Linked DNA regions of Leisingera sp. NJS204. The protein of the gene in region 1 interacts with the protein of each later gene in a pairwise test. Links are inferred from orthologs where the notes say so. Each region holds a gene or a part of one and is shown in the gene's direction. Other genes may lie near its edges. The genes, in order: leuS and ligA.

Region 1 (14,936 bases):
GGCGTCCACCGCAGCCCGCAATTCCCCCACCGGGCCAGCATTCTCGGCCTGCCGCGCCAGGGCGATCTGCGCATGCGCGGCTTCTATCTCAGCTGCATCCGCAATCTCGGCGGGTGCGCCATTCAAAACGGCCTCCGCCTGATCCAGATCGCCAAGCGCAATATGCGCGCGTGCCAATCCGCCATAAGCCGCGGCGTTCTTGTCATCTTCGCCCAGGATGGCAGCAAAAGTCTGCGCTGCATCCGCCACGGCACCCTCAGTCAGCATCAGTTCGGCTGCCTCCAGCGCCTCGCCCAGACCGCCGTCGGCTGACCCGCCCCCTGCCTCGATGGCCTTGTTCACAAAGGCTTCGATCTCGGATGCCGGCAGTGCACCCTGGAACATGTCCACCGGACGTCCCTCAACAAAGGCGACCACAGTGGGGATCGACTGCAGCGGCAGCCCCTGCTGCGCCAGTGCCTGCGCCAGGCGCTGGTTTTCATCGACGTTGATCTTGGCCATGGTGGCGGCGCCCTTGGCCTTGGTGACAGCCGCCTCCAGCATCGGGCCCAAGGTTTTGCACGGGCCGCACCAAGGCGCCCAGAAGTCCACGATCACCGGCGCCTGCATCGACGCTTCGACAACGTCCTGCATGAAAGTGGCTTCGGTCACGTCTTTGATCAGATCACCCGCCGGTGCGGTGCTGCCAAGAATTTCGGTCATCAGATTGTTCTCCGCTTGGAACTTGCCCCCTATATGGAATCCCAAGCGCCGGAAACCAAGAGAGGAGTTTGCCGATGGCCAGCCGCAGGTTCGATCTCTTTGCGTTATCTGAAAAGATAATGCGCATGGATGACGCCGCTTGGGCGCGGCACGCCAACCCATGGAGCGTCGTGAGCCGGATGACGGTTCTGCCGCTGATGACACTCGCCGTATGGTCGCGGGTGTGGCTGGGCTGGGCTGCGGTCCTGCCCATTGCGCTGGTGCTGGTGTGGACCTGGTGGAACCCGCGCGCCTTTGGGCTGCCTGCCAGCACCGGCACCTGGGCGTCCCGCGGCACATTTGGTGAGCGGGTGCTCCTGAACCGGGCGCAGGTTCCCATACCGCGCCATCACCTGGGCTGGGCAAAGGGTTTGGTTTGGGCGTCGGGCATTGGAGCGATCCCCTGGATCTACGGTCTTTGGATCCTGGATCCTGGTTTCATCCTTGGCGGTCTGACGCTGATGATTGGCGGCAAGCTGTGGTTTGTGGACCGGATGGTCTGGCTCTACCAGGACATGCAGGACAGGCACCCCGAATACGCCCGCTGGCTGCTTTGAGCGGTAGTGCTCCCGCCCCCGTCAGCGGGCCCTGGCTACGCCAGAACCCTTACGGCGTTGGGCCGGGCGCCGCGCTGACGCGCGGCGGAACCGCACTGCGCGGCAGCGCAGTGCCATGCCCAACGGAGAAGAAACATCCTGCGGATGTTGCGGATCAGGCGGGAGCACTCCGCCTGCCGTCACAGATCAAAGGTTGCAAATACCGGCGCATGGTCGCTGGGCTTCTCCCAGCCGCGGGCATCCCGCAGGATCCGGCTGGAATGGGCCGCGTTTTTAATGTCCGGCGTCGCCCAGACGTGGTCGAGACGGCGCCCTTTGTCGGCGGCATCCCAATCCTTGGCCCGGTAGCTCCACCAGCTGTACAGGCGGCCGTCAGGGATATCGTTCCGGGTCACATCGGACCATCCGCCCGCGTCCATCACGTCTGCGAAATGCTCCACCTCAATGGGCGTATGGCTGACAACCTTCAACAGCTTTTTGTGGTCCCAGACATCATCCTCGCGCGGGGCGATATTAAGATCCCCGACCAGGATGGATTTTTCCGGTTTATCGGCCTGGAACCAGTCGCGCATCTCCGTGAGGTAATCGAGCTTCTGGCCGAATTTCTCGTTCTTTTCCCGGTCCGGCACATCGCCGCCCGCCGGGACATAGAAGTTGTGGATCACCACCCCGTTTTCCAGCCGTCCGGCCACATGGCGGGCATGGCCAAGGCTGGCAAAATCCTGATCCCCTGCATCCTCAATCGGCAAGCGCGACAGGATCGCCACCCCGTTGTAGCCTTTCTGGCCGCGCGCAACCATGTGGCTGTAGCCCAGGGCTGCAAAGCCTTCCAACGGAATCTTGTCCACCGGGCTTTTGCACTCTTGCAGGCAAAGCACATCCGGCCCCTCCTCCTGCAACAGTTTCTGCACAATCGGTTCGCGCAGGCGGACCGAGTTGATATTCCAGGTGGCAAGAGTAAATGGCATCGCGCGCCTCATCGTGAAATCCGGGTTCCGGCGCGATACTGCCTGTCCGGGCCTGGAAGGGCCAGAGATGAAATGGCCCGTGTGTGTAAACAATACAGACAAAAAAAGGCCGGGCATCACGCCCGGCCAAGTCCAACAGGGAGGTGCATACCGTGACCCGGATATGCGCGGGATAGGGTCAGTTTTAAAGGTGAACCTCAGGTTCTTCTTTGATCTGGCTCAACGCCGATTACATCACGCGACCAGCCGGTAACCGCCGGATTCCGTCACCAACAGGCGTGCATTCGACGGATCGGGCTCAATTTTCTGCCGCAGCCGGTAAATATGGGTTTCCAGCGTATGCGTGGTCACGCCTGCATTGTATCCCCACACCTCATGCAGCAGAACATCCCGCGGCACCACACCATCGCTGGAGCGATAGAGAAACTTGAGGATGTTGGTTTCCTTCTCGGTCAACCGGATCTTACGTTCATCTTCCGCGATCAAAAGCTTCATCGACGGTTTAAAGGTATAAGGGCCAAGCGCAAATACCGCATCCTCGGATTGTTCATGCTGACGCAGCTGCGCCCGAATCCGGGCCAGCAGCACCGGGAACTTGAAGGGTTTAGAGACATAGTCATTGGCGCCGGCATCCAGACCCAGAATAGTGTCGGCATCGCTGTCGTGGCCTGTCAGCATCAAGACTGGAGCCTTCACTCCCTGCTTGCGCAGCAGGCGGCACAGTTCGCGCCCGTCCGTATCCGGCAAGCCCACGTCCAGAATAATCAGATCATAGAGGGCCTCCTTGGCGCGCTCCATCGCGCCTTGACCGTTCTCTGCCTCGAATACATCGAAGTCCTCGGTCATCACCAGCTGCTCGCTCAAGGCCTCTCGCAGGTCTTCATCATCATCAACCAGCAGAATTTTTTTCAGTTGCGCCATCGGCTCGCCCTCCTGTTCACATGACAACACATGCGCATCCCTTGCGCCCTCGGCAAGATTTGCTGCAATACTCTCACGCCGACGTGTCCATGGCAGGGAAAATGTTTCACATCCGTTGCATTTGGGCGTAAAGACAGCGAGCCTTTGTTACAAAATAACACCGGAATCCCCGTATGAGCCTGATGCCCACTATAATCGAACTGCTGGCCCGTGCCCGGGTCGATCTGCGCATGGGCCTGCCGGTGGTATTGAGTGATGGAAAGAGTGCCGCGCTGGCAATTGCCGTGGAATCGCTGACAGAAACACGTCTGGCAGACATGCGTGCCTTGGGCGCTCCGACATTGGCCTTGACGGCCCGGCGGGCGGAAACCCTGAAGGCCCGGGTGTATGACGCGGACACCGCCCGCATTATTGTTCCCGGTACTGAGGGGCTGAAGTGGATCCAGTCGCTGGCCGACCCGGCGGATGATCTGAACACACCGATGAAGGGTCCATTTTCCAGCCAGCGCGGTGGCAGCGCAGACCTGCACCGGCTGGCAATTGCACTGGTGAAATCCGCGCGCCTGCTGCCAGCTGCTGCTCTTGTGCCTATCAGCGATCCGTCCGGGTTTGCCGCGGCACACGGCCTTACCAGCATTTCTCGTGCAGCTGCAGAACCGCTGCTGAGCCAAAGCTCCCCTCTGCACCCGGTCGCAGCTGCCCGCCTGCCAATGAATGCCGCCGAAGCCGGCAGGCTTCACATCTTCCGCCCTGAGGATGGCGCCGAGGAGCATTATGCTGTGGAAATCGGCCGCCCCGACAGATCCAAACCGGTTCTGGCCCGGCTGCATTCGGCCTGCTTCACCGGCGACGTGCTGGGCTCGCTGAAATGCGATTGCGGCCCGCAGCTGCAGGGCGCACTGGCACAGATGGGCGCGGAAGGTGCTGGTGTCCTTCTGTACCTGAATCAGGAGGGCCGCGGGATCGGCCTTGCCAACAAAATGCGGGCCTATTCACTGCAGGACCAGGGCTTTGATACGGTGGAGGCCAATCACCGTCTGGGGTTTGAGGATGACGAGCGCGACTTCCGCCTAGGCGCCTCTATTTTGCAAGAATTGGGTTTCTCCCAAGTGCGGCTGCTGACCAACAACCCGAACAAGATTGCGATGATGCAAAAGACCGGCGTGCATGTGGCGGAACGGGTGGCGCTGAAAGTGGGTGAAAATGCCCACAACCAGCATTACCTGGCGACCAAGGCCCGGAAATCCGGGCATATGCTGTGACATCACCCGCCGATCTGGTCCTGACCCCCCGCGGCGTGCGGTTTCTGGGTCGGGTGCTGCCGTGCACAATCGGCAAAGGCGGGCTGTCCCGGAACAAACGCGAAGGGGATGGCGCGACTCCCATTGGCGTGCATCGCATTGCAGGCATGTATTACCGCCCCGACAGGCTGTACCGCCCTGCCTCCTGGGCCAAGCCTATTGGTCCGCGGGACCTATGGTCGGATGATTCAGGAGATGCAAATTACAACCACCATGTGCGGGCGCCTTATCCGTTCAGTCACGAACGACTGCGGCGCAGCGATCCGCTCTATGATCTGGTTTTGATCACCGATTGGAACTGGCCAACCGCAATTCCGGGAAGCGGTTCCGCAATCTTCCTTCATCAATGGCGCGGCCCTGGATACCCCACTGAAGGCTGCATCGCTTTCTCGCGCGCGGATCTCCATTGGCTTGCTGACCGGGTTCAGCCTGGATCCCGGGTTATCGTCCCGCCTCTGGCACGCACCTGACGCAACCAAGACTTTTCAAAAAGTCTTGGCAAAAGTTTTGCCTAAAACTTTTGTGCCTCAATAGGTGCGGGCGCCGAAAATGGCAGAACCGACGCGAACATGGGTGGCGCCAAGGGCTATGGCTTTCTCGAAATCGCCGCTCATTCCCATCGACAAGCCATTCAACCCGTTGCGCTCAGCAATCTTTGCCAGCAGCGCGAAATGCAAGCTAGCCTCTTCTTCCACCGGCGGGATGCACATCAGCCCCTTTAGAGGCAGATCAAGCTGGCGGCACTCTGCGATGAAAGCATCTGCATCGGACGGCAACACGCCTGCTTTTTGCTCCTCCTCGCCGGTATTCACTTGAATGAACAATTCGGGGCATTTGCCCAACTCCTGCGCCAGCCTGGCCAGCGTATTGGCCAGTTTGGGCCGGTCGACTGAGTGGATGCTCTCAAACAGCTCCATCGCCTGGCGGGTTTTGTTGGTCTGCAGCGGGCCGATCAAATGCAAATCGATACCGTCAAATTGCTCGACGAACCCGGGCCATTTTCCAGCCGCTTCCTGCACCTTGTTTTCACCGAAACAGCGATGGCCTTCCTGCAGCACCGCCTCGACCCGCTCGTCCGGCTGCACTTTGGAAACCGCAATCAGCTGCACACTGCCCGGCATACGGCCGGCCTGCTTCTCAGCTTTGGCAACTCGGGATCTGATCTCTTCAAGCGGCATGGGTTTGGCCTCGTAGCTGTTTAGCCGCAAAAAACACTGTTTGCCCGCAAATGTTAAGCCACAAAAGGAAAGGGCGGGCTCCCGAAGGAACCCGCCCCGAATTCACGCTAGGCGTGCTTCAGCTTAGAAGCTGAAGTACAGACCTGCCTGAACAGTGGTGAAGTCGGAGGACGATTCAACCGCACCCGCTTCGAACGACACGCCGCCGCCCAGATCGTAGGAGTAGTTGATGCCGAAGGCGGTGCCGTCGGTGCCGTTAACACCGGTGCCCGCCGGGTTGTCTTCGCTGCTCACGAAGGCAACCAGAGTGGAGGCTGCGCCCAGCTCAACGTTGCCGGCCAGGGTGATTTTGTCGACGTCTTGTGCAACGCCGCCAACAGTCACTGCGTCCATGTTGTTGCCGTATGCAAGGCGAACACCGAACTGACCCAGGTCACCTGCAACGGTGAAGACCAGTTTGTCTTCGGTTGCGACGTTGGAGTCCTGGTAGCCCAGAGCGGCAGTCCAGTCACCGAAGGTGTAGGCAACATGCACAGCAGTACGCTCGGTGCCGTTTGCGGAACCGGCAACGGTGCCGCCGTTTGCCTGGGAGTAGGACAGGTGACCCGAGAAACCGCCAGCGGAGTACAGAGCTTCGATGCCGTTACGGCCGGCTGCTGCGGAGGTGTAGGTGTCCCAGTCAAAGCCGTTGCCCGCAACGTTGGTCACCAGCGAGTTAAAGCCGGCGCCGTCGATGCCGATACCAACCGAACGGGTTTCCAGGTAGAAGCCCGGCATGTTGTCGATCGCGCCCCAGATGTTGCCAACGTTCACACGCAGGCCGCCGTATGCGACGTGGAACTGTGCGCCGTTGAACGCGCCGGTGCCGGGTGTGCCATCACGGTTTTCGAACTGGGCACGAGCACGTGCGCCAACGGTCACGCCGCCATCGGTTTCGGTCGACGCGTCGAAGGTGAAGCGCAGACGGCTGGTGATGTTGGTCTCGGAACGGCCAACAACGGTTTTGTTGGCTTCGTTGTAGTCCAGACCAAAACGGCCATAGCCGGAGATTTTGACTTCGGCCGCGGCCATGCCTGCGGTGGCGATCAGCGCGGTGGTCGCGAAGAGAACCTTTTTCATGTTTTTCCCTCGGTTTTCTAATCTTAAGCCCAAACCGGGGAATCCGGCGTGGGTATGCCAAGGGGTTTCGCTCTTTCGCCCCCGTTTTGGCAAGTCTTGGGAAAGTCGGGCGAAACGATGCGGTCCGGGATGGTGCAGCTATGCCACAGTCTGCCTCGCTACTGCACCGGATGGACGCAAGCACACAGGTTTGCATGCTGCTGCACCATCGGCCGATCACTCCGGAGGCGTATCGCACGACGGGAGGACCTTCTATATAGGGCAAAGCACTTGCTCCGCCCGCGCCGCTTGCGCTAGGTGTTCGCCCAGAAATTGGCTCTGGGAGCGGTTATGATCAGAACAAAGACTCTGCAGGCAACTTTGGCCGGCGCAATATGCCTCAGTCTTGCTGCATGCGGCGGCAACAAGGACCGCAGCCAGGATGGCACCCTGCTGGGCAAGGACCGGTTGGCGGTTGATGAAATCGGGGCACAAAGCAATCCATCCTCTATCTGGGATGTGTTCCGCGGCCAGCCGGACCAGAACGTGCAGGTCAACCGCTACCTGTGGGCGGCCAGCCTGGACGTGCTGAACTTCCTGCCGGTGCAATCGGTTGATCCCTTCACCGGTGTTATCATCACGGGCTATGGCACCCCGCCTGGCGGCGGCCGCACCTACCGGGCCACCGTTCACATAAAGGATCCGGCCCTGGACGCGCGTTCCTTGAACGTTGCGCTGCAATCCAAGGGCGGCCCCGTCAGCGCCAGCACGTCCCGCGCAGTTGAGGACGCGATTCTTTCCCGCGCACGGCAGCTGCGGATCGCGGATAAAAAACTCTGACCCGCTGCGCTCTGGAAACACCAGCCAAACCCCATTATCAGAAGCGCCGGGCCACTTGCCCGGCGTTTTCATGCAAAGGACCGCTCTGATGTCGCGTTACTCCGCCACGGAAATCGAAGCTAAATGGCAGGAAGCTTGGGACAAGGCCGGGATATTTCAGGCCAAGCGCACCGGCGGCAAGCCGAAGTATTATGTGCTGGAAATGTTCCCCTACCCATCGGGCAAGCTGCACATGGGCCATGTGCGCAACTACACGATGGGCGATGTGATCGCACGCTACAAGCTGTCCACCGGCCATAATGTGCTGCATCCGATGGGGTTTGACGCCTTCGGCATGCCTGCGGAGAACGCCGCAATGGCCTCGGGCGGGCACCCCAAGGACTGGACCTACTCCAATATCGACACGATGGTCGAGCAGATGAAGCCGCTGGGGCTGTCGCTGGACTGGAGCCGCATGTTCGCCACCTGTGATCCGGAGTATTACGGCCAGCAGCAAGCGCTGTTCCTTGATTTCCTGGACAAGGGCCTGGTCTACCGCAAGAACGCCGTAGTGAATTGGGACCCCATCGACATGACCGTGCTGGCCAACGAGCAGGTCGAAAACGGCCGCGGCTGGCGCTCCGGTGCGCTGGTGGAGCGGCGCGAGCTGACGCAGTGGTTCTTCAAGATCTCCGATTTCTCCGAAGAGCTGCTGTCGGCGCTGGATGGCTTGGAGAACTGGCCGGCCAAAGTCCGCCTGATGCAGGAAAACTGGATCGGCAAGTCGCGCGGCCTTCAGTTTTCGTTTGAACGCACCGACGGCGCAGAGCCGATTGAAGTCTACACCACCCGCCCGGATACGCTGATGGGCGCGTCTTTTGTCGGCATCTCGCCCGATCATCCGATTGCCAAGGCGCTGGAAGCCGAATCGGAAGAGGTTGCAGCGTTTGTCGCCGAGTGCCGCAAGGGCGGCACCACCGAGGAAGCCATCGAGACCGCCGAGAAGCTGGGTTATGACACCGGTATCCGGGTAAAGCACCCGCTGAACCCGGACTGGGAGCTGCCGGTCTGGATCGCCAATTTCATCCTGATGGATTACGGCACAGGCGCGATTTTTGCCTGCCCGGCGCATGACCAGCGCGACCTGGACTTCTGCCGCAAGTATGACCTGCCGGTCACCAACGCCTTCTTTGCACCGGATCAGGACGCGCCAGTCGCGGCCGAGGCTCTGGTGCCGCCGAAGTCCGAAAAAGTCCGCTGGGTCAATCACTTCGCCGGGCTGACCGAGGCGACCGGCGAAGAAGCGGTCAACGCCACCGTTGACTTCGCGGAAAAAGCCGGCTGGGGCCAGGGTGTCACCAAATACCGCCTGCGCGACTGGGGGCTGAGCCGCCAGCGCTACTGGGGCTGCCCGATCCCTGTCGTCCATTGCGAAGACTGCGGCGTGGTGCCGGAGAAGAAAGAGAACCTGCCGATCGCCCTGCCCTATGACGAAGACGGCAAACCCATCGACTTTTCCGTGCCGGGCAACCCGCTGGACCGTCATCCGACATGGCGCAACTGCGAATGCCCGTCCTGCGGCAAGCCTGCGCAGCGCGAAACCGACACCATGGACACTTTCGTCGATTCGTCCTGGTATTTCTCCCGCTTCACCGCGCCGCGCGCCGAAACGCCCACCGATCTGGCCGAGGCCGAATACTGGATGAACGTCGACCAGTACATCGGCGGCATTGAGCACGCGATTCTGCACCTGCTGTACTCGCGCTTCTTTGCCCGCGCGATGCAGATCTGCGGCCACCTGCCAGAGAAATCCGCAGAACCCTTTGACGCGCTGTTCACCCAGGGCATGGTGACCCACGCGATCTACAAGACCACCGGCGGCAATCACCGCCCGGTTTACCACTACCCCGAGGAAGTGGAGCTGCGCGAAGGCAAGGGCTTCCTGAAGGACGGCACCGAGGTAGAAATTATCCCCTCTGCCAAGATGTCCAAGTCAAAGAACAACGTGGTGGACCCGCTGCACATCATCTCATCCTTCGGCGCCGACACCGCACGTTGGTTCGTGCTGTCCGATTCGCCGCCCGAACGCGATGTGGAATGGACCGCCGCCGGGGCCGAGGCTTCCTATAAACACCTGAACCGGGTCTGGAACCTGTGCGACCGGATCGGCGAAATGGACCCGGATGCGGCGGGTGAAGGCGACGAAGCGTTGCTGCGCGAGACACATAAATGCATCCGCGACGTGACCCTGGGTGTCGATTCCTTTGGCTTTAATGCGGCAATTGCAAAGCTTTATGCCTTTACCAACACGCTTGCCAAATCCAAGGCCAGCGCATCGGTCCAGAAGCAGGCGATCATGACGTTGGCACAGCTGATGGCGCCGATGACCCCGCATCTGGCTGAAGACATCTGGAACCATCAGGGCGGCAAAGGCTTGTGCGCCACCGCGCCCTGGCCGGTTGCGGATGAGGCCATGCTGGTTGAGGACACGGTCACCCTTCCGATCCAGATCAACGGCAAGCGCCGCGGTGAAATCGAAGTCGCCAAAGATCTGGACAAGGCAGAGGTTGAAAAACGCGCCCTGGCACACGAAGCTGTGCAAAAGGCGCTGAATGGCGGCGCGCCGAAAAAGGTGATCGTGGTGCCGGGCCGGATTGTGAATGTCGTTGCTTAACCGCAGAACCCTGTTGCTGGCCCTGCCCCTGGTGGCAGCGGCCTGCGGCTTTACCCCGGTGTACGCCCCTGGCGGCACCGGCTCCGCTCTGTATGGGCAGATCGAGGTTCAGGCGCCGGAGGAGATCAAGGGCGCCACCGGCACCGACGCCTACTTCCTGGTGCAGAATCTGGAGCAGCGCCTGGGCCGCGGTGGCAGTGCTGCCTACAAGCTGGACCTGACGCTCAGCACCCAGGAAGAAGGCCAGGCAATCACCGCGGGCAATGAGATCACCCGCTATTCGGTGATCGGCAGTGCTGGCTTTTCTCTGACCCGCTTGTCGGATGGCAAGGTGACCTCCAGCGGCACCGTGCAGAACTTTACCGGCTACTCCGCAACCGGCTCTACCGTGGAGACGCTGGCAGGTGAACGTGACGCGCATGAGCGGCTGATGGTCATTCTGGCCGATCAGATCACCGCACAGATTCTGGCAACCGCGGATCTCTCCGCGCCGGTGGAATGAAGCTCTCTCCGCGCGAAGCGGATGGCTATTTCGCCAAACCTGATCCGGGCAAGACCGGCATCCTGATCTATGGCGCCGACGCCATGCGCGTGTCGCTTAAGCGGCAGCAGGTGCTGGCGTCCCTGCTTGGCCCCGGTGCCGAAGAAGAAATGCGCCTGACCCGCCTGCCCGGCAGCGACCTGCGCAAGGATCCAGCACAGTTGCTGGATGCCGTGAAGGCGGTGGGGTTCTTTCCCGGTGTCCGGGCGGTTTTTGTCGAAGGCGCCAATGACACCGCCACGCCTGCCATTGCGACAGCGCTGGAAGACTGGCAGCCGGGGGATGCGCAGATTGTAGTCACAGCCGGGCAGCTCAAGGCCGCCTCGAAGCTGCGGAAGGCGTTTGAAGGCCACCGAAATGCCTATTCGGTGGGAATCTACGACGACCCGCCCTCGCGCGCCGAGATCGAACGGATCCTGGGGGAGGCTGGTATCCGGGACGTCCCCGGTGACAGCATGTCAGCGCTGACGGATATCGCCAATGATACCGGCCCCGGCGACTTCTCCCGCATGATCGAGAAGCTGGCGCTTTATAAACACGGCGACAGCAGCCCGCTGTCACTGGAGGATATCGGCGCCGTTGCTCCGCAATCGACCGAGGCCACGCTGGACGATGTTCTGAATGTGGTGGCCGAAGCCCGCAGTACCGAAATCGGGCCGCTGATCCGCCGCCTTCAAGCACAAGGCACCAATGCCGTGACGCTCTGCATCGGGGCAACCCGGCACTTCCGCACGCTCTACACCATTGCCGCTGCACCCGGCGGCCCTGCCCAGGGCATCGGCCAGCTGCGCCCGCCGCTATACGGCAAACGCCGCGACCGGATGCTGCGCCAGGCACAGAACTGGGGCGCAAGCCGGCTGGAAACCGCGCTGACGATCATTACCGATACCGACCTGGCGCTGCGTTCCGCCGGTCAAACCGCGCCGGCGCTGGCGCTGATGGAGCGCGCCCTGATCCGGCTGGCCATGCTGGGCCGCGCCCGCTGATCCAGTAATGCCTCTCCTGGCTTGATCCCCCCTGCTGTGCCGCCCATCTTAGGGACACACAACAGGAGAGAGACGATGTACACCGTCACCGGAATTCCGCTCACCCGCACGTTCCGGGTGCTTTGGGCGCTTGAAGAACTTGGGCAGCCCTATGAGCTGAAACAGCACGGCCCCCGCAGCCCGGAAGTTCAGGCGCTGAACGTCTCGGGCAAGGTGCCAGTGCTGCAGGCCGAAGGCGAGGCCATCAGCGATTCAACTGCCATTCTCACTTATCTCGCTGACAAGCACAGCGCCCTGACCGCACCCGCCGGCACGATAGCCCGTGCCAAGCAGGATGCGATGACGCATCTCCTGCTGGACGAAGTGGATGCTGTGCTGTGGGCAGCGGCCCGCCACAGCTTCATCTTGCCGGAAGATCAGCGGGTGCCGGAGGTGAAAGGCAGCCTGAAGTGGGAATTTGCCCATAATCTGGCGCGGCTTGAAGATAAGATGGGTGCGGAATTCCTGATGGGTACGGAATTCACAATCGCCGACATCATCTGCACCCATTGCCTGAATTGGGCCCATAGCGCCAAATTTCCAGTCGAGGGCGAGAGACTGCTGGATTATGGACACCGGATGCGGCAACGCGAAGCCTATCAGCGGGTTGCCGCACTCGCCAAGTAATGTGCCGCTGCCCGGCCCGCCCAACGCCCGGTGGCCAGGCACGCAGTCAGCAGATAACCGCCCGTCGGCGCTTCCCAATCCAGCATTTCCCCGGCGCAGAACGTGCCGGGGATTTGTTTCAGCATCAGGCCGTTGTCCATCGCGTCCCGCCGCACGCCGCCAGCGGTGGAGATCGCCTCGTCCATCGGCCGCAGGCCCGCGTGATTGACGGGCAGCGTTTTGATCAACCGGGCTAAGGCCTGGACATCCTGCGGCAAGGGCCGTCCGAATTCCTGCAATACTGCTGCCCGTGCATCGCCCAGCTTGAGCACCTTTCGCAGATGGTTTGAAACGCTCGCCTTGCCGCGCGGGCGGGACAGGCGGCGGATGACTTCTGCCGTTTCCAGGTCCGGAAGCAGATCCATCTGCAATGTCTCTCCCTCCCGTACCGCGGCGCAGACGGAATAGACGCCGCCGCCTTCCAGCCCGCGCTCCGATATCACGGCTTCCCCACGCGAAGACAATGGGCCGGCGTGCAATGCTATACCCTTAAGCGGCTGCCCGAATTGCGGTGCCATGTGATCGGACCAATCCACCAGAAGCCCCGCATTGGCAGGTTTGAACGGTGCAATCTCTACAGCTTTTCCGTCCAGCAGAGGGACCCAGCCCGCGTCCGACCCAAGCCGCGCCCAGCTGGCGCCGCCCAGTGCCAGGACCACTGCCCTGGCTTCTATCCGCTTCGGCCCGTCCGGCGTATCAAATGCAAGCCCTGTGCCCTCCCAGCCAGCCCAGCGCCAGCGCGTGCGGATCTGTGCGCCGAAACCATCAAGGCGTGCCAGCCAGGCGCGCAGCAGCGGAGAGGCTTTCATGACTGTCGGGAACACCCGGCCTGTCGAGCCGGTGAACAGCTCGCTCCCCAATCCCTGCGCCCAATCCTGAACGGCCTGTGAATCACAGGCGCGGATCATTGGCGCCAGCCAGTCTGCGGCCTCTCCATAGCGGGTGATCAACTGGCTAAACGGTTCGTCCTTGGTCAGATTCAAGCCGGACTTGCCCGCCATCAGGAGCTTGCGCGCCACCGACGGCTTGGCCTCAGCCACCAGCACGCGGTGCCCGGCGCGGCCCAGCTCCTCGGCGGCCATCAGCCCTGCAGGCCCGGCGCCGATCACCACTGCATCCCAAGTTTCTGTCATGCCATCCCCTTGCCAGCGCCCGTTTCCAGCGCCCGGCGCCAGCGCTTTTTTTCGCTGCATCGAGCCAAGGCCCATGTATTTCCGTTCCAATCTGCCCGCATCGCGGCCGGCCATTCCCGAGCGCTCAGCATTGCATCAACCCTGAGTGAACAGCTGATAGCCCGGGTGGGCAACGGCGCGCAGGCTGGTGATCGGGGCGTCGCCGATCCAAGTCGTGCGTTCCATGACAAACAGTGCGTCTCCGATCGCACTCTGGAGAATTTCGCTGTCGTCCTTGGTTCCAGGGCGGGCATAAAGACGCAAATCGCACCTGCTGTAGGGGCGGTTGCGGACAAGCCATTCGTTTGCGCTTTCGCGTGTCAGGTCCACCGTATTTATTTCCGGCACGGTTTCCAGGCAGATCCAGCGGTCCTCGAAGATATAGGGGCGGCTGTCGGCAAGATGCAAAGCTTCAACCCGCAGCATCGGCCGGGCTTCATGCAGGCCGAAGTTTGCCATTATGGCCGGGCTGGACCGCTGTACCGACTGCCTGATCAACTGGTAGCGGTACACGCAGCCTTTCTGTTCGACCTCCAGCCTGGTGATCGGGATGTTCAGGGTTGCGCGGGTCACAGGATCGCGCTGCACCATTGTGCCGCCCTTGCGGCGCCGTTCCACCAGACCGCTTTGAGCCAGATCCCGCATGGCCCGGTGAACGGTGGAGCGGGCACAGCCGAACCGTGCGGCAAACTCCTCGTCCCGCGGCAGTTTGTCTCCCGGCCCATAGGTGGAGTTCAGGATCATCTCCCGGATGCTGTCCCGGATGGTTACCCAGGAATGCCGTGGCTTGTCCGTCAATATTCATCCCCCAGGTCAAACGGGAAAATGTTTGCCGCCGCTCCATATTGCATTCTGCGCAGAAAGGCGAACTTGAACCGCGCAACTGTGATTGACAATAATATGTAGCTACATATTAATGTAAAGCGCCTACAAAACATAACAAAGTCTGCGCTGCCGGCATCCGCCCATCGCAGATGCACCGACAGACGGAGGAATGGAGACATGGAAAGACGCGCGTTTTTGAAAACCGGCGTATTGGGTGCAACGGCAACAGCGCTGGCCAGCCCCGCCATTGCCCAGGGCAAGATGCAATGGAAGATGGTCACCGCCTGGCCGAAGAACCTGCCTGGACCCGGTGTGGCGGCACAGATGCTGGCTGACCGGATCACCACCCTTTCAGGCGGCCGGATCGAGGTGAAGCTTTTCGCCGCCGGTGAGCTGGTTCCGGGCCGCGGCGTGTTTGACGCGGTTTCTGAAGGCACCGCCGAGCTGTAT
Region 2 (14,766 bases), 2.1 Mb from region 1 along the record:
CCTTGGCGGTGCATACTCGGTCACGGATGGTTTCGGGGTCAGCGTCGGCCTGTCCGAGAACAACTTCCTGGGCCGTGGCCAGCGGCTGTCTTTCAATGTCGCCACGGCGACGGAATCGGATTCCTATGTGCTGGGCTTTACCGAACCTTACCTTTTGGGCCGGGATTTGCGGTTTGATCTGGACCTGGGTCTGAATGAAACCGACTCCAGTTTCTCGGAATACCGCACCAAACGGATCTTCTTCCAGCCTGCACTGACCTTCAACACAGGCGAAGATACCTCGCTGCAGGTCCGCTACACGTGGGATTCGGACGAGATGCTGTTCACCGAAAACGAGGAAGACGATCCGGCTACCTTCCTGGCGAGTCCGGTTATCCAGAACGAAATCAAGCAAGGCGAACGTTCGGCCAGTGCCATCGGATTCACCTACCGCTATGACAGCCGTTTGACTGGTCTTGATCCGAATGCCGGCTTCTTGGTTGAAATCGGTGCTGATTATGCGGGCTTGGGCGGTGATTCCGAATACATAAAAACGACAACCAAGGTGGTTGGGCAGAAGCGGATCCTGAACGAGGAAGTCACAATCCGTGCGACCATCGAGGCTGGTTCGTTCCAATGGGAAGGCAGCGGTTCCAGCCGTTCGATTGACCGTTTTGTTCTGACGCCGTCGGTTATGCGCGGCTTTGAGCCCGGCGGTATCGGCCCGCGGGATCAATCCGACGGCGCACCAGGCAACGGCAGCTACAATGACTTCCTAGGCGGCAACTATTATGCGGTGGCCCGCTTTGATGCGGAATTCCCACTGGGTCTGCCGGAAGAATTGGGGATGCGCGGCGCCCTGTTCTATGATGTTGGCAGCCTTTGGGGAACGCAGAACGTTGATACTTCTGGCACCAGCGGCAACGGTGTCGTGGGGTCCAGCAGATCGTTCCGCCACGTCGTTGGCGTCTCTCTGCTGTGGACCACCGGGATCGGCCCGCTGCGCTTCAACTTCTCGAAAGCCCTCCAGAAAGAGGACTTTGACCAGGAGCAGAGTTTCGACCTGACCTTGCAGGCGCGGTTCTGATCTGGTGCGGCGGCCTGCGCCCAGTTATTGGGCAGCGCTTGGTCTAACCATAGCGCTGTCCGGGTCCGGGACGGTGCCGGCCCTGGCCCAGGAGCCGGCTTCTCCACCCCCCAATACGGGCGCGGAATTCCAGCTGGGCCTGCCGCAAAGCGGCATCCTCACCATCCAGCCTGACCGGCTGTTTTCCGAAAGCGCCTTTGGCAAGCGGGTGGAGCGCGAGATTGAGGCCGAGGGCGCGGTGCTGACCGCGGAAAACCGCCGCATCGAGGCTGAACTGCGCGCCGAGGAACTGGAGCTGACCGAACGCCGCAGCGACATGGCGCCGGACGCCTTCCGCGCCCTAGCGGATGCTTTTGATCAGAAGGTGCAGGAAACCCGGCGCCGCCAGGACCAGAAGTTGCGTGAAATCAACCAGATGGGCGAGGAAGCCCGGAGGGAGTTCATCGCCGCCTCACTGCCGGTACTGCAGCAGATCATGCGGGAGACCGGCGCAGGGGCGATTCTGGATCATGCCTCGGTGTTTCTGAGCGCCAATGCCGCTGATATCACCAGCCTGGCAATCGGCCGGATAGACGAGGTTCTTGGCGATGGCGCAGCAGATGAGGAGAGTGAGCGCTGAGTGTGCGAACTTGCCCAACTGCCCTCTGCTTGCTAGGGACGGCGCAGCATAATTGACGATAATGGGAAACCACGCATGACCACCGAGCTGCAAAATGCTGACATTCAACTGATCCAGCGGATTCTGCCGCACCGCTACCCGTTCCTGCTGGTCGACAAGGTGGTTGATATCGACAGCTACAAATCGGCGCGCGGCATCAAGAATGTCACCATGAACGAGCCGCATTTCCAGGGCCATTTCCCGGGAACGCCGATCATGCCGGGTGTTACCATCGTCGAGGCGATGGCGCAGACCGCAGGCGTGATGCTGGGCGTTGGCATGGACATGGTCGATACCGACCTGCTGATCTATTTCATGAACATCGACAAATGCAAATTCCGCCGCAAGGTGGTGCCTGGCGACGTGCTGGAAATGCATGTGGAGACGCTGCGCGGCAAACCGGGCGGCAAGATCTTCAAGTTCCTGGGTCGCGCCACGGTGGACGGCGAAGTCGCCGCAGAAGCCGAATTCACTGCGATGGTAGACCGCCAGGTGGAGGGCGCCTGAAATGAGCAGCATCCACCCCAGCGCCATTATTGAAGACGGTGCCAAAATCGGCGAGGGCTGCGAGATCGGCCCGTTCTGCCTGGTTGGACCTGACGTTGTGCTGGGGGACCGGGTTGTTCTGAAATCCCATGTGGTGGTCACTGGCGACACCGAGATCGGCGATGAAACCGTTGTCTTCTCTTTTTCGGTGCTGGGCGAGATCCCGCAGGACCTGAAGTTCAAGGGCGAGAAGTGCAAGACCGTGATCGGCAAGCGCAACCGTTTCCGCGAACATGTGACGGTGAATGCCGGCACCGGCGGCGGCGGCGGCGTGACCCGTATCGGCGACGACGGGTTGTTCATGGCAGGCTGCCACATCGCCCATGATGCCCAGGTCGGCGACCGGGTGATTGTGGTGAACTCCGCCGCGGTGGCGGGCCACTGCGTGCTGGAGGATGACGTGATCATCGGCGGCCTGTCAGGCATCCACCAATGGGTGCGCATCGGCCGCGGCGCCATCATCGGCGCGGTCACCATGGTGACCAATGATGTGATCCCCTACGGGTTGGTCCAGGCGCAGCGGGGCGAGCTGGACGGGTTGAACCTGGTCGGCCTCAAACGCCGCGGTGTCGCCCGCAGCGACATCACAGCCTTGCGTGCCGCGTTCCAGATGCTGGCCCAGGGCGAGGGCACCTTTCAGGAGCGCGCCAAGCGGCTGGGGGACGAGAGCGACAGCGAATACGTGCAGCGGATCGTCGCCTTTATCACCGGCGGCAGCGACCGCTCTTTCCTGACACCGGGGGGCTGAGACCATGCTGGCAGTGATTGCAGGTACCGGTGAACTGCCGGCTGAAGTTGTCTCCCGTGTTGCCGGCCGGCCGCTGATCTGTGCGATGGCAGGGTCGGAACCTGATGCGGTGGATGCGGAAGTGACATTCCGGTTTGAACAGCTGGGATCCTTTCTGGAACGCTTGAAGGCCGCAGACGTGACCGAGATCTGCATGGCAGGCGCGGTGCGCCGTCCCAATATCGACCCTTCGGCCATTGATGCCGCGACGATGCCGCTGGTTCCGGTGCTGCAGGCGGCGCTGGCCGCTGGCGATGACGGGGCATTGCGGGCGATCATTGGCATTTTTGAACAGGCCGGGTTCACTGTCCGCGCCGCGCATGAAGTGGCGCCGGATCTGCTGATGGCAGAGGGCGTGCCAACCAAGGTGCAGCCGGGGGAACTGGACAAGGCGGATGCTGTGCGGGGCGCTGAAATTGTCGCCGCCATGTGTGCGGCTGATATCGGCCAGTCCTGTGCAGTACGCAAGCAGCAGGCCATTGCGGTCGAGAACATCTTCGGCACCGACTGGATGCTGGCCTCGCTGCTGCACCGCCCGGATGGGCAGGGCGGTTTGCTGTTCAAGGCGCCGAAACCGGCGCAGGACCGCCGTGCTGACCTCCCCACCATTGGTGCCGGGACAGTGGAAGCCGCGGCCAGGGCCGGATTGTCCGGCATCGCATTGGAAGCAGGCGGCGTGATCGTGCTGGATCAGGAGGCGGTGATTTCGGCCTGTAACCGGCTGGGCCTGTTCCTGTGGCTGCGCAAGGGATGAGCCTGCGGGTGTTCATTCTGGCGGGCGAGCCTTCGGGCGACCGGCTGGGCGGGGCGCTTATGGCGGGATTGAAACAGCTGGCGCCGGAGGCCGTTTTCGACGGCATCGGCGGCGCGCTGATGGCTGAGCAGGGGCTGGTCTCGCGGTTTCCGATGGATGAGCTTTCGGTGATGGGGCTGGCCGAGGTGCTGCCGAAGTACCGCCATCTGAAACGCCGGATCCGGGAAACTGCCGATGCGGTTCTGGAAACCAGGCCGGATGTGCTGATCACTATCGACAGCCCGGATTTCTCGCTGCGGGTGGCGCGGCTGGTCAAAGAGCAAAGCAATATCCGCACGGTTCATTACGTGGCGCCCTCGGTTTGGGCGTGGCGGCCCAAACGGGCAGGCAAAATGGCTGAGGTCATCGACCATGTGCTGGCGCTGCTGCCGTTTGAGCCGCCCCTTATGGAGAAGGCCGGGATGGCCTGCGACTTTGCCGGCCACCCGGTGGTCGCCGAGCCGCAGGCCACGCGCGAAGAGGTTGCTGCGTTCCGGCAGGAATTTGGTCTGGGGAATGCGCCCTTTGTGCTGGCGCTGCCAGGTTCGCGGCGCTCTGAGATATCGCGGCTGGCGCCGGACTTCGGGGCGGCCTTGAAACGGTTCCTGGAGACGCACCCGGACTATAAGGTGGTCGTTCCTGCTGCCGCACCGGTGGCAGGGCTGGTTGCGGAGGCTTTGCAAGGCTGGCCCGAAGGCACAGTCCTGATCGACCCGAACAAATTTGATCCCGCCTCGGCCAAGGCCCACAAACGCGCCGCCTTTGCTGCGGCGGATCTGGCGCTGGCCGCTTCTGGCACGGTGTCGCTGGAACTGGCCGCCGCGGCCACGCCGATGGTGATTGCCTACAAATTCCAATGGCTGACCTGGCAGATCATGAAACGCATGGCGCTGATCGACACTGTGACGCTGGTCAACCTGGTGAGCGATACCCGCGTGGTGCCGGAATGTCTGGGGCCGGAGTGCACACCGGACAATATAGCTGCCCGGCTGGCTGCGGTGGCAGCAGATCCCGGCGCGCAACTGGGTGCCATGGACGTAACTATGCAACGTCTTGGCAAGGGCGGTGAAGAGCCCGGCCTACGGGCGGCGCGGGCTGTCTTGGACCGTCTCCCCCAGATGTAAGGTCAGAGCGCGGCGGAGACTGACGCTTCCGCCGCGCGGCTTTCGGTAGCGCGGGCGCTGCGCCCCCGCGCGGGGCGTGCCGCCTACGCACAGAAAAACATCTGCGGACCGGCAGGATGATGCGGTGGGTTTGATTCTGCGGAGAAGCGCCTGAGGGCAGGACCGGCCTCAGGCGCTTTTGCAATCTTATGGGAATTGCCGGGTCAGGGAAGGCGCAATTGGCTGGCTGCGTTTCTCAGTAACCGCGCCAGATCCAGCCGCCGCCAAAGATGCGGGAGCCTTCGCTGGCGTAGAACACGCAGGCCTGACCGGGAGAGACGCCTTCCTCCGGTGTCAACAGCTCGACCTCGGCGGTTGTTTCGCTCAGAGGACGGATAATCGCCTCACGCGGGGGGCGGGTGGAGCGGACCCTGACCTTCACATGCCATTCATCCTGCGAGGTGAAGGCCGTGTCACCCAGCCAGTTGATTTCGCGCACCGGGATAGTGCGGGTGGCCAGCAGTTCCTTGGGGCCGACGACAACCTGTTTCGTGTCTACGTCCAGCTTCACCACGTACAGCGGCTCGGAAAGCCCGCCGATGCCCAGGCCGCGGCGCTGGCCGATGGTGTAATGAAGCACCCCGTCGTGGCGGCCCAGCACCCGTCCGTCGGAATGAACGATGTCGCCCGGCTCCGCAGCACCGGGGCGCAGTTTTTCGATCACCCCGGCATAGTTTCCGTCCGGCACAAAACAGATGTCCTGACTGTCCGGCTTGTCGGCCACCGCCAACCCGTACTGCGCCGCCATCTCCCGCGTTGCGTCCTTGGAGGGCAGGTGGCCCAGCGGAAAGCGCAGATAATCCAGTTGTTCCGGCGTCGTCGAGAACAGGAAGTAGCTCTGGTCGCGGTTTGCATCCTCGGCGCTGTGCAGCTCTGCCCCGTTTGCCCCCATCATGCGCTGGATGTAGTGGCCTGTGGCCATGCAGTCGGCCTCCAGATCCTTGGCGGTCTCCAGCAGGTCCTTGAACTTCACCCGCTCGTTGCAGCGGATGCAAGGCACCGGGGTTGCACCGGCCAGATAGCTGTCTGCGAACTCGTCAATCACCGCATCCTTAAAAATGTTCTCATAATCCAGGACGTAATGCGGGAAGCCGCGCTCCTCGGCGACGCGCCGCGCGTCGTGGATATCGATGCCCGCACAGCAGGCCCCCTTTTTGGCCAGCGCCGCGCCGTGATCGTAGAGCTGCAGTGTCACGCCGACCACGTCATAGCCCTGATCGGCCAAGTATGCAGCGACGACAGAGCTGTCGACACCGCCTGACATGGCCACCACCACCCGGGTTTCCGAGGGCGGTTTGGCAAAGCCGAGCGAGTTTAGTTTTGAGTCGTGATCCAGCGCCATGGGGCAGCTCCTGAAGGCAAGGGGGCAGGCGCCGCAGAATATAGGAAAATCCTACAGACTCTCAAGGGCCGTGGTTCACGTGCCGTTAAGCCTGATCGGAAATTCTTGTGCCAGACCTCAACGAAAAAGATCTTCGAGGGAAGAAAGATGTTTTTGAAGAAAGTTGACGGGCCGCGGGCCGTCACCCTGCCGGATGGCACCATCATGACCAGGGCGGATCTGCCGCCGGCAACCACCAGGCGCTGGGTTGCCTCTCGCAAGGCCGCGGTGGTGCGCGGTGTTCTGTACGGGCTGCTGCCTCAGAAGGAGGCCATGCAACGTTACGGGTTGAGCGAGGAAGAGTTCCGAAGCTGGGTTGCAGCGGTTGCAGACCATGGCGAAGAGGCCCTGAAAACCACGCGTCTCAAGAAATTCCGCAGCCCTGACGCAAAATAAACAAGCCCGCCCTTGAGTTGCATTTGTAAATTAACCATCATGGTAACGAGGCATTAACTTTTTTCCACCAAGGTTAACGCGACCTGAGGGAAACAGTGTACAGGCGGAGAAAATAATATGCGCATTCTGCTGGTTGAGGATGATCCGACCACGGCCAAAAGCATCGAACTGATGCTGACCCATGCCAACCTGAACGTCTACTCGACGGATTTGGGGGAAGAAGGGATCGATCTGGCTAAACTTTACGACTATGACCTGATCCTGCTGGATCTGGGGCTGCCCGATATGAACGGCCACGAGGTCCTGCGCCAGCTGCGCATGTCCCGTATCGAAACGCCGATTCTGATACTGTCCGGTGCCGATGATACCGACAATAAGATCAAGGGCTTCGGCTTTGGCGCGGATGACTATCTGACCAAGCCTTTCCACCGTGAGGAACTGGTGGCGCGGATCCATGCGATCATCCGCCGTTCCAAGGGGCATTCGCAGTCCATCATCAAGACCGGCAAGATTGCGGTCAACCTGGATGCCAAGACGGTTGAGACCGATGGCAAGGCGGTGCATCTGACCGGCAAGGAATACCAGATGCTGGAGCTTTTGTCGCTGCGCAAGGGCACCACGCTGACCAAGGAGATGTTCCTGAACCATCTTTATGGCGGCATGGATGAGCCTGAACTGAAGATCATTGATGTTTTCATCTGCAAGTTGCGTAAGAAGCTCAGCAACGCAACAGGCGGCGAGAATTACATCGAAACCGTCTGGGGCCGCGGTTATGTGCTGCGTGATCCGCAGGAAGACCACCTGTCAGGCGGCCAGCGAATGGCTGTCGGCGCCTGAAAGGATGATCACCCGGGCGGCACATGATAATGTGCCGCCGGTTGCAAGGACCTGCCGGTTGGCGGGTCTTTTTGCTTTTTGACGCCTGCAGCATGCGGGCTGTCAGATGCGCTGGACGCGGCCAGCGCGGCAGCTTATCACCAAAAGGGAGAACGAAGAGGGACCGCGCGTGGCAGAGAAAACAGAAAAAGACGTGGCCAACCTGTCGGCTGAAGAAGCGCAGGCCGAGTTTCACGGACTGGAAGAACAGCTTCGTGCGGCGGATTTGGCCTATCATCAGGCCGATGCGCCAGAAATCAGCGATGCGGCGTATGATTCGCTGAAACGGCGCTATCGTGCGCTGGCAGAGGCGTATCCGGATCTAGCGGCAGATGCCACTCAACTTGATGCGGTGGGGGCTCCGGTTGCCTCTGGCTTTGGCAAGATCCCCCATTCGGTGCGGATGCTGTCGCTGGGCAACGCGTTTGAAGATGAGGACGTCGCCGATTTCGACCGCAGCATCCGCAAATACCTGGGCCTCACGCCTTCTGATGGATTGTCGTTTACCGCCGAACCCAAGATCGACGGGCTATCGCTGTCACTGCGCTATGAACAGGGCGTTCTGATCCAGGCGGCAACGCGCGGCGATGGCAGCATTGGTGAAAATGTGACCGCCAACGCCCGAACCATTGCCGACATTCCGCAGCAGCTGCACGGCGCGCCGGATGTTCTGGAAGTGCGCGGCGAAGTCTACATGAGCCACGCTGACTTTGAGGCGCTGAATGCCCGGCACGAAGAACGCGGCGGCAAGGTTTTTGCCAATCCGCGCAACGCCGCCGCAGGATCGCTGCGGCAGCTGGATGCGGAAATCACCCGGGCCCGGCCTTTGCGGTTTTTTGCTTACAGCTGGGGTGAGTTGAGTGAACCTCTGGCAGAAACGCAGATGGAGGCAATTGCGCGGCTGCACTCCCTGGGGTTTCAAACAAACCCGCTGACCCGGTTGTGCGCAACTCTTGAAGAGATGATCAGCCACTACCGCAGTATCGAAGAACAGCGCGCAACGCTTGGCTATGACATTGATGGCGTTGTGTATAAGGTCAATGATCTGGCCTTGCAGGGGCGGCTGGGCTTCCGCTCCACCACGCCCCGCTGGGCGATCGCGCATAAGTTTCCGGCGGAACTCGCCTGGACCCGGCTGGAGTCCATCGACATTCAGGTCGGACGCACCGGCGCGCTCAGCCCTGTGGCCCGCCTCACCCCTGTGACCGTAGGCGGGGTGGTGGTGTCGAATGCGACGCTGCACAACGAGGATTACATTCAGGGCCGCGATTCAAAGGGCGAGGAGATCCGGGGCGGCAAGGACATCCGCATCGGTGATTGGGTGCAGATATACCGGGCCGGTGACGTAATCCCGAAAGTGGCCGATGTGGATCTGACCAAGCGGCCCGCGGATGTCGCGCCCTATCAGTTCCCGCAAACTTGCCCGGAATGCGCCAGCCCGGCTGTGCGCGAGGAAGGCGATGCCGTGCGGCGCTGTTCCGGCGGCCTGATCTGCCCGGCGCAAGCGGTGGAAAAGCTGAAGCATTTTGTGTCCCGCGCAGCCTTTGACATTGAGGGTCTGGGCGCCAAACAGGTGGAGCAGTTTCATGCAGACGAGTGGGTGAAGGAACCCGCTGATATCTTTGATTTGCAAGAAAATTATGGATCCGGACTACAGCAGCTGAAGAACCGCGAAGGGTGGGGTGAAAAATCTGCGGATAACCTGTTTGCTGCGATTGCTGAAAAACGCACCATCCCGATGGCCAAACTGATATTTGCCCTGGGCATCCGCCACGCGGGCGAAGTTGCCGGCCGGGATCTGGCATTGCATTACCGGGATTGGCACGCGATGGCGGAGGCGGTTGACGCCGCACGACCCGCTGCGCTGGCGCACCGGGCAGCGGACGAAGCTGAGGAGGCTGAACGCCAGTCTGCCGCTCGGGAAGGCCGCCGTGCCCGCATCAAGGACGCCCGCGATGCGGCGATTGCCGCTTGCGGTGTTCCTGCCGGGGCTGCGTCCGTTTGGGCGGACCTTATCGGTGTCGATGGGATTGGCGCGGTGCTGGGCCTGTCCCTGTCAGATGCCTTTGCCAACCCCGAAGAACGCGCGGCCTTTGACCGGCTGGTGGCCAAGCTGACCATTGTGCCGCCGGACGCGCCTGCGGCGGACAGCCCGGTGGCGGGCAAGACCGTGGTCTTTACCGGCACGCTGGAAAAGATGACCCGCGCCGAAGCCAAGGCGCGGGCCGAAGCTTTGGGTGCCAAAGTGTCCGGCTCGGTGTCCAAAAAGACCGACATTCTGGTGGCCGGACCGGGCGCGGGGTCCAAGGCCAAGAAGGCGGCTGATCTGGGTATCAGAACAATGGACGAAGATAGCTGGCTGGAGCTGATTGCAGAGGCATGAGCGGACGTCCCGAAATCCTGTTTCCGCTGTTTGCCGGGGCCGAGACCTTGCAGGGGGTCGGTCCGAAGACTGCACAATCCCTCACCCAGGTTGAGGTCGAGACACCGCGTGACTTGCTGTTTTCGCTGCCGTATTCGGTGGTGGACCGGCGGCGGCGCGATACTATCCGCGGGGTGGATCTGCCCGCCGTCGTTACAGTTGAAGTGACCATCGGCAGTCACCGCCCCGCCCGTAACCGGGGCGGCGCATACCGGATCCATGTGGAAGATGCGGAGACTGAATTCCAGCTTGTGTTCTTCCACGGCCGCAGCCGTTACCTTGAGGCTCAGCTGCCGGAGGGCGCGCGCCGTGTGGTCTCGGGCAAGCTGGAACTGTTTGACGGTCTGGCCCAGATGGTTCACCCGGACCACATGCTGCCGGTTGAGGAAGCGCATGAGATCCCGGAGTATGAGCCGGTCTACAGCCTGACCCACGGGGTTACCCAGAAAACCATGTATAAGGCGGCGCAAAGCGCGCTGTCGCGGATGCCGGAGCTGGCCGAATGGATCGACCCGGCGCAGATGCTGAAGGAAGCCTGGCCTGCCTGGCATGACGCGTTGCAAACGGCCCATGCACCGCAGGGTCCCGGTGATTTGGACCCGCAGGCGCCGGCTCGGGCGCGGCTGGCCTATGATGAGCTGTTTTCCCATCAGCTGACCCTGGCGCTTGCCCGCCAAACCGAACGTAAAGTTCGCGGTATTCAAAGCCAGGCCACCGGACGGCTGCAATCCCGCGTGCTCAAGGTTCTTCCGTACCGGCCGACCAGCGCGCAAGCCCGCGCGATTGACGAAATTTCGGCGGATATGGCCACTGGCAACCGGATGAACCGGCTTTTGCAGGGGGACGTGGGTTCTGGCAAAACCTTGGTTGCTTTCATGGCCTTGCTGGTTGCTGTTGAAGCAGGCGGGCAGGGTGTGATGATGGCTCCCACGGGGATTCTGGCGCAGCAGCATATGGAAGGGCTTGCACCGCTGGCCGAGGACGCAGGTGTGGTGATTGAGATCCTTACCGGACGCGACAAAGGCGCGGAGCGCAAGGCCAAGCTGGCGGCGCTGAAACGCGGTGACATTCACATCCTGGTCGGTACCCACGCGGTGTTCCAGCAAGATGTGGAATTCCGCGATCTGCGGCTGGCCATTGTCGACGAACAGCACCGCTTCGGGGTGCGCCAGCGGATGGAGCTTGCGGAGAAGGGCAAGGGTGCTGATGTCCTGGTGATGACCGCAACGCCGATCCCGCGCTCCCTGGCACTGGCACAATATGGCGACATGGATGTTTCAGTGCTGGACGAGAAACCACCGGGGCGCAAGCCGGTCAAGACCGCGGTGATCAGCACCGAGCGGATGCAGGAGGTGGTCGATCATCTGCGCAAGGCGATATCTGAAGGGCGTCAGTGTTACTGGGTTTGCCCGCTGGTCGATGAATCCGAGCTGAGCGACCTGACCGCCGCCGAGGAACGGTTCAAGCATCTGCGCGCCATTTTGGGCGAGGGCACTGTGGGATTGGTGCATGGCCAGATGCCGCCTGCGGACAAAGATGCGGCCATGGCGGTGTTCCAAAATGGCGATACCAAGGTTCTGGTGGCCACCACGGTGATTGAGGTGGGGGTGAACGTTCCGAATGCCTCGATCATGGTGATTGAGCGGGCAGAGATCTTTGGCCTGGCGCAGCTGCACCAGCTGCGCGGCAGGGTGGGGCGCGGCAGTGCCCAGTCAACCTGCCTGTTGATGTACCAGCCTCCGTTGACTGAGGGCGGGCGTAAACGGCTTGAGGTCCTGCGCGAATCCGAGGACGGCTTCCGCATTTCGGAAACCGACCTGCAGATGCGCGGCGCGGGGGATATGATCGGTACCGCGCAATCCGGCCTGCCGCGGTTCCGTATTGCCGATTTGGAACGCCAGGCAGGGCTGATGGCGGTGGCGCAAAGCGACGCGCGGGCGCTGCTGGCCGCCGATCCCAAACTGGACAGCCCCCGCGGTAAGGCTGCGCGTGTTCTTCTGTGGCTGATGAAGCAGGATCAGGCAATCCGTTTGATTACAGTGGGTTAACGCGCATTCCAAAGCGTGTTCTCTGACGGTGTTCCAATCTGTTCGCAAATGTTCTCAAAAAGTTCTTTACAGGCGTTCTTGAAAATGAGAACAAAGGGGCAACAAACTTGCCAGAGAGCGAAGAGACTGACCGGAGGAGGCCCGAGCCATGATTGCACAGATCAAAACCACCATGCAGAACGCCCATTCGACCCTGCTGGAGGACGCCATCGGCGCGGCCTCGCTGATGGTGATGCTGGTGGCGGCACTGCATCTTCCAGGGCTGTTCTGATCCGCTTTTCCCATTCCTGATTGCATCTGCTGTGCCGGGCCGGCCCTTTCCTGTCCCGGACTGCCCGAGGGATCAACCGCCTGTCCCGATCCCCAACTTGGATTGCCTCAATATCCAGCCTGGCCTGCCCGGGTCCCGCACAGCAGAGCATGACTGCCGCCGCCATCCTGCCCGGATGCGCGGCGGTTTTTTATTTGAGGGGAGAGTGATCACTCAGCGTAGTGCTTTGCACAGGTGCAGGCCGCGTGGCGATATTTCGGGCTATCTGTGCAGGCGTGCAAAAGGCCGCGTCAGGCGCAGTGCTCCTTGGCGGCGGTCTGCATAGCTTCCAGCGTTGCCTCCAGCGCCAGCATGATCGAGGCGTGGCGGTTCTTGAACTCGCGCGCAGGCTGCAGCACTTCCAGCCCGTCAAAAGGCGCGTCCGGCACCGGGCCGTTCTGGGTCAGCATCGCCTTCAGCTGGTCGCGGGCGGTCTCAACCTCTTCCAGCGAGCGGCCGATGATATGGGCACCCACCACTGCCGCCGAGGCCTGTCCCAGCGCGCAAGCCTTTACGTCCTGGCCGAAATCCGCGATCCGCCCGTCTGTCACAGAAATGTCGACGGTCACGGCAGAGCCGCAAAGCGGCGAGCGTTTCTTGACAGTGGCACTGGGAGATTCGAGCCTGTCGAGATGCGGAATATCCGCCGCCAGCGCCAGGATGCGGGTGGAGTACAGTTTGATCAGATCACTTTCGCCAGACATGTCTTTCCCGGGCTTTCCCTGCTTGGTTCTTCCCCATACATAGGGAGCCGAACAGCAGATGCAAAAGGTTTTTACCCATGTCTATTGCCGCGTCCTTTGATCCCGCCAGCCTGACCTATAATGACGCCGGGCTGATCCCCTGCATTGCGCAGGACGAAGCTTCGGGCGAGGTTCTGATGATGGCCTGGATGAATGCCGATGCGGTGGCGCGCACGCTGGAGACCAGGAACGTGACCTATTGGTCGCGGTCGCGCCAGGCATTTTGGGTGAAGGGGGAAACCTCAGGCCACGTGCAGGAACTGATAGACCTGCGGGTGGATTGCGACCGGGATTGCCTGCTGGCGCTGGTGCGTCAAACCGGGGCGGCCTGCCATACCAACCGGCGGACCTGTTTTTATACTGCGGTGCGCGGCGGCGAAGAGATTGAGCTGATGAAGCCGATGGGCTGAACAAGGGTACGGCCCTGGCGGGGATACTTTTAGCCAGAAGAAGCGGTCAGGCCGGCCATTTCGCGGATGTCCTGCGGGGTGGCCCCATCGGCGCGGTATTTGGCGATGGCGCGGGCATCGTCGCGTTTGGCAAGGCGCTTGCCAGCCTCGTCGCGGATCAGGCGGTGGTGGTGGTAAACGGGCGTGGGCAATCCAAGCAGGCTTTGCAACAGCACGTGGATCTGTGTGGCCTCAAAAAGGTCAGCACCGCGTACTGCATGTGTGATGCCTTGATCCGCGTCATCAACAACAACGGACAGATGGTAGGATGTGCCCAAATTCCGGCGCACCAGGATGATGTCGCCAACGGTCATGATCAATTGTTCCGGGTCCAGGGGATGGATGCCTTCGAACTCCGGGCTGGTTTCCGTGAAGCTGCGTAAATCAGCTGCCTGGACGGCTTTCATCATGTTCAGCCGGATCACGTCCTTGTCCGTGGCCTCGGATGCCGGGCGCTCGCGGCAGGTGCCTGGGTAGATGCGCCCGTCGGGACCGAATTGCGGAACCCCTTCTTGCGGGGCGCCTGCGGCGGTCTCGATATCGGCACGGTTGCAGCGGCAGGGATAGGTCAGGCCCATCACTGTCAATTGGTCCAGTGCGGCGCGATAACGGGGCAGGCGGTCCGACTGGCGCAATACCGGCTGCGGCCAAGTCAGGCCGAGCCACTCCAGATCCTCAAAAATCTGCGCCTCCCATTCGGCGCGCGCGCGGGACTGATCAATATCTTCGATGCGCAGCAAAAATGTGCCGCCTTCCGCCATGGCCATATCGTGCGCCAGGATGGCGGAATAGGCATGGCCCAGGTGCAGCGGTCCGGTTGGCGACGGTGCAAATCTGGTGGTGAATGTCACGCTTTCTCAATTACATAAACTGTGGACTTCAAGTCGATTCCAGGGAGGTGGTCGCCGTGCTCCCGGAATAACAGCCGGGCGGCCGAACAGTCCAGCCATTCATTGAGTTTGCCGGTATAGGCGCGGTCTTCCAGTGCGTGATCATTGTAGGAAAAGGCAAACAGCCCGCCGCGCGGCAAGGCATGCAGGATCATGTCGAATACCGCTGGCGGGGCTGCGCCAGTGCCCAGAACGCCGCAGCCGGTGATCTGGCGGTAGGCGCCCTGCGGGATCGGCT

The links.
Region 2: the proteins of leuS (region 1) and ligA interact in binary tests that used the Escherichia coli proteins (3 or more experiments, as listed by UniProt). The link is inferred for Leisingera sp. NJS204 from one-to-one orthologs.

The regions. Positions count from the first base shown.
Region 1 is NZ_CP035417.1:3,867,658-3,882,593, forward strand. What follows is about bases 7,323-10,474. They hold leuS (leucine--tRNA ligase), read left to right. Parts: upstream 7,323-7,692; coding sequence 7,693-10,257; downstream 10,258-10,474. Other genes in these bases: ETW24_RS18770 (DUF3576 domain-containing protein), read left to right, coding at 7,323-7,604; lptE (LPS assembly lipoprotein LptE), read left to right, coding at 10,244-10,474. Outside these bases: ETW24_RS18730 (tetratricopeptide repeat protein), read right to left, coding at 1-702; ETW24_RS18735 (DUF6653 family protein), read left to right, coding at 828-1,298; ETW24_RS18740 (exodeoxyribonuclease III), read right to left, coding at 1,478-2,266; ETW24_RS18745 (response regulator transcription factor), read right to left, coding at 2,501-3,187; ribA (GTP cyclohydrolase II), read left to right, coding at 3,361-4,449; ETW24_RS18755 (L,D-transpeptidase family protein), read left to right, coding at 4,446-4,958; ETW24_RS18760 (YggS family pyridoxal phosphate-dependent enzyme), read right to left, coding at 5,016-5,666; ETW24_RS18765 (porin), read right to left, coding at 5,790-6,785; more of ETW24_RS18770, read left to right, coding at 7,116-7,322; more of lptE, read left to right, coding at 10,475-10,759; holA (DNA polymerase III subunit delta), read left to right, coding at 10,756-11,784; ETW24_RS18790 (glutathione S-transferase family protein), read left to right, coding at 11,860-12,450; ETW24_RS18795 (TIGR03862 family flavoprotein), read right to left, coding at 12,423-13,622; ETW24_RS18800 (GntR family transcriptional regulator), read right to left, coding at 13,758-14,459; ETW24_RS18805 (TRAP transporter substrate-binding protein), read left to right, coding at 14,664-14,936.
Region 2 is NZ_CP035417.1:1,808,931-1,823,696, forward strand. What follows is about bases 7,441-10,422. They hold ligA (NAD-dependent DNA ligase LigA), read left to right. Parts: upstream 7,441-7,796; coding sequence 7,797-10,049; downstream 10,050-10,422. Other genes in these bases: ctrA (response regulator transcription factor CtrA), read left to right, coding at 7,441-7,627; recG (ATP-dependent DNA helicase RecG), read left to right, coding at 10,046-10,422. Outside these bases: outer membrane protein assembly factor BamA, read left to right, coding at 1-1,066; ETW24_RS08915 (OmpH family outer membrane protein), read left to right, coding at 1,140-1,685; 3-hydroxyacyl-ACP dehydratase FabZ, read left to right, coding at 1,761-2,231; lpxA (acyl-ACP--UDP-N-acetylglucosamine O-acyltransferase), read left to right, coding at 2,233-3,018; ETW24_RS08930 (LpxI family protein), read left to right, coding at 3,023-3,811; lpxB (lipid-A-disaccharide synthase), read left to right, coding at 3,808-4,974; tRNA 2-thiouridine(34) synthase MnmA, read right to left, coding at 5,210-6,355; CtrA inhibitor SciP, read left to right, coding at 6,503-6,790; more of ctrA, read left to right, coding at 6,908-7,440; more of recG, read left to right, coding at 10,423-12,136; ETW24_RS25100 (hypothetical protein), read left to right, coding at 12,285-12,407; ETW24_RS08965 (iron-sulfur cluster assembly scaffold protein), read right to left, coding at 12,698-13,150; hisI (phosphoribosyl-AMP cyclohydrolase), read left to right, coding at 13,228-13,599; tRNA glutamyl-Q(34) synthetase GluQRS, read right to left, coding at 13,629-14,489; ETW24_RS08980 (class I SAM-dependent DNA methyltransferase), read right to left, coding at 14,486-14,766. UniProt on the Escherichia coli protein: DNA ligase that catalyzes the formation of phosphodiester linkages between 5'-phosphoryl and 3'-hydroxyl groups in double-stranded DNA using NAD as a coenzyme and as the energy source for the reaction.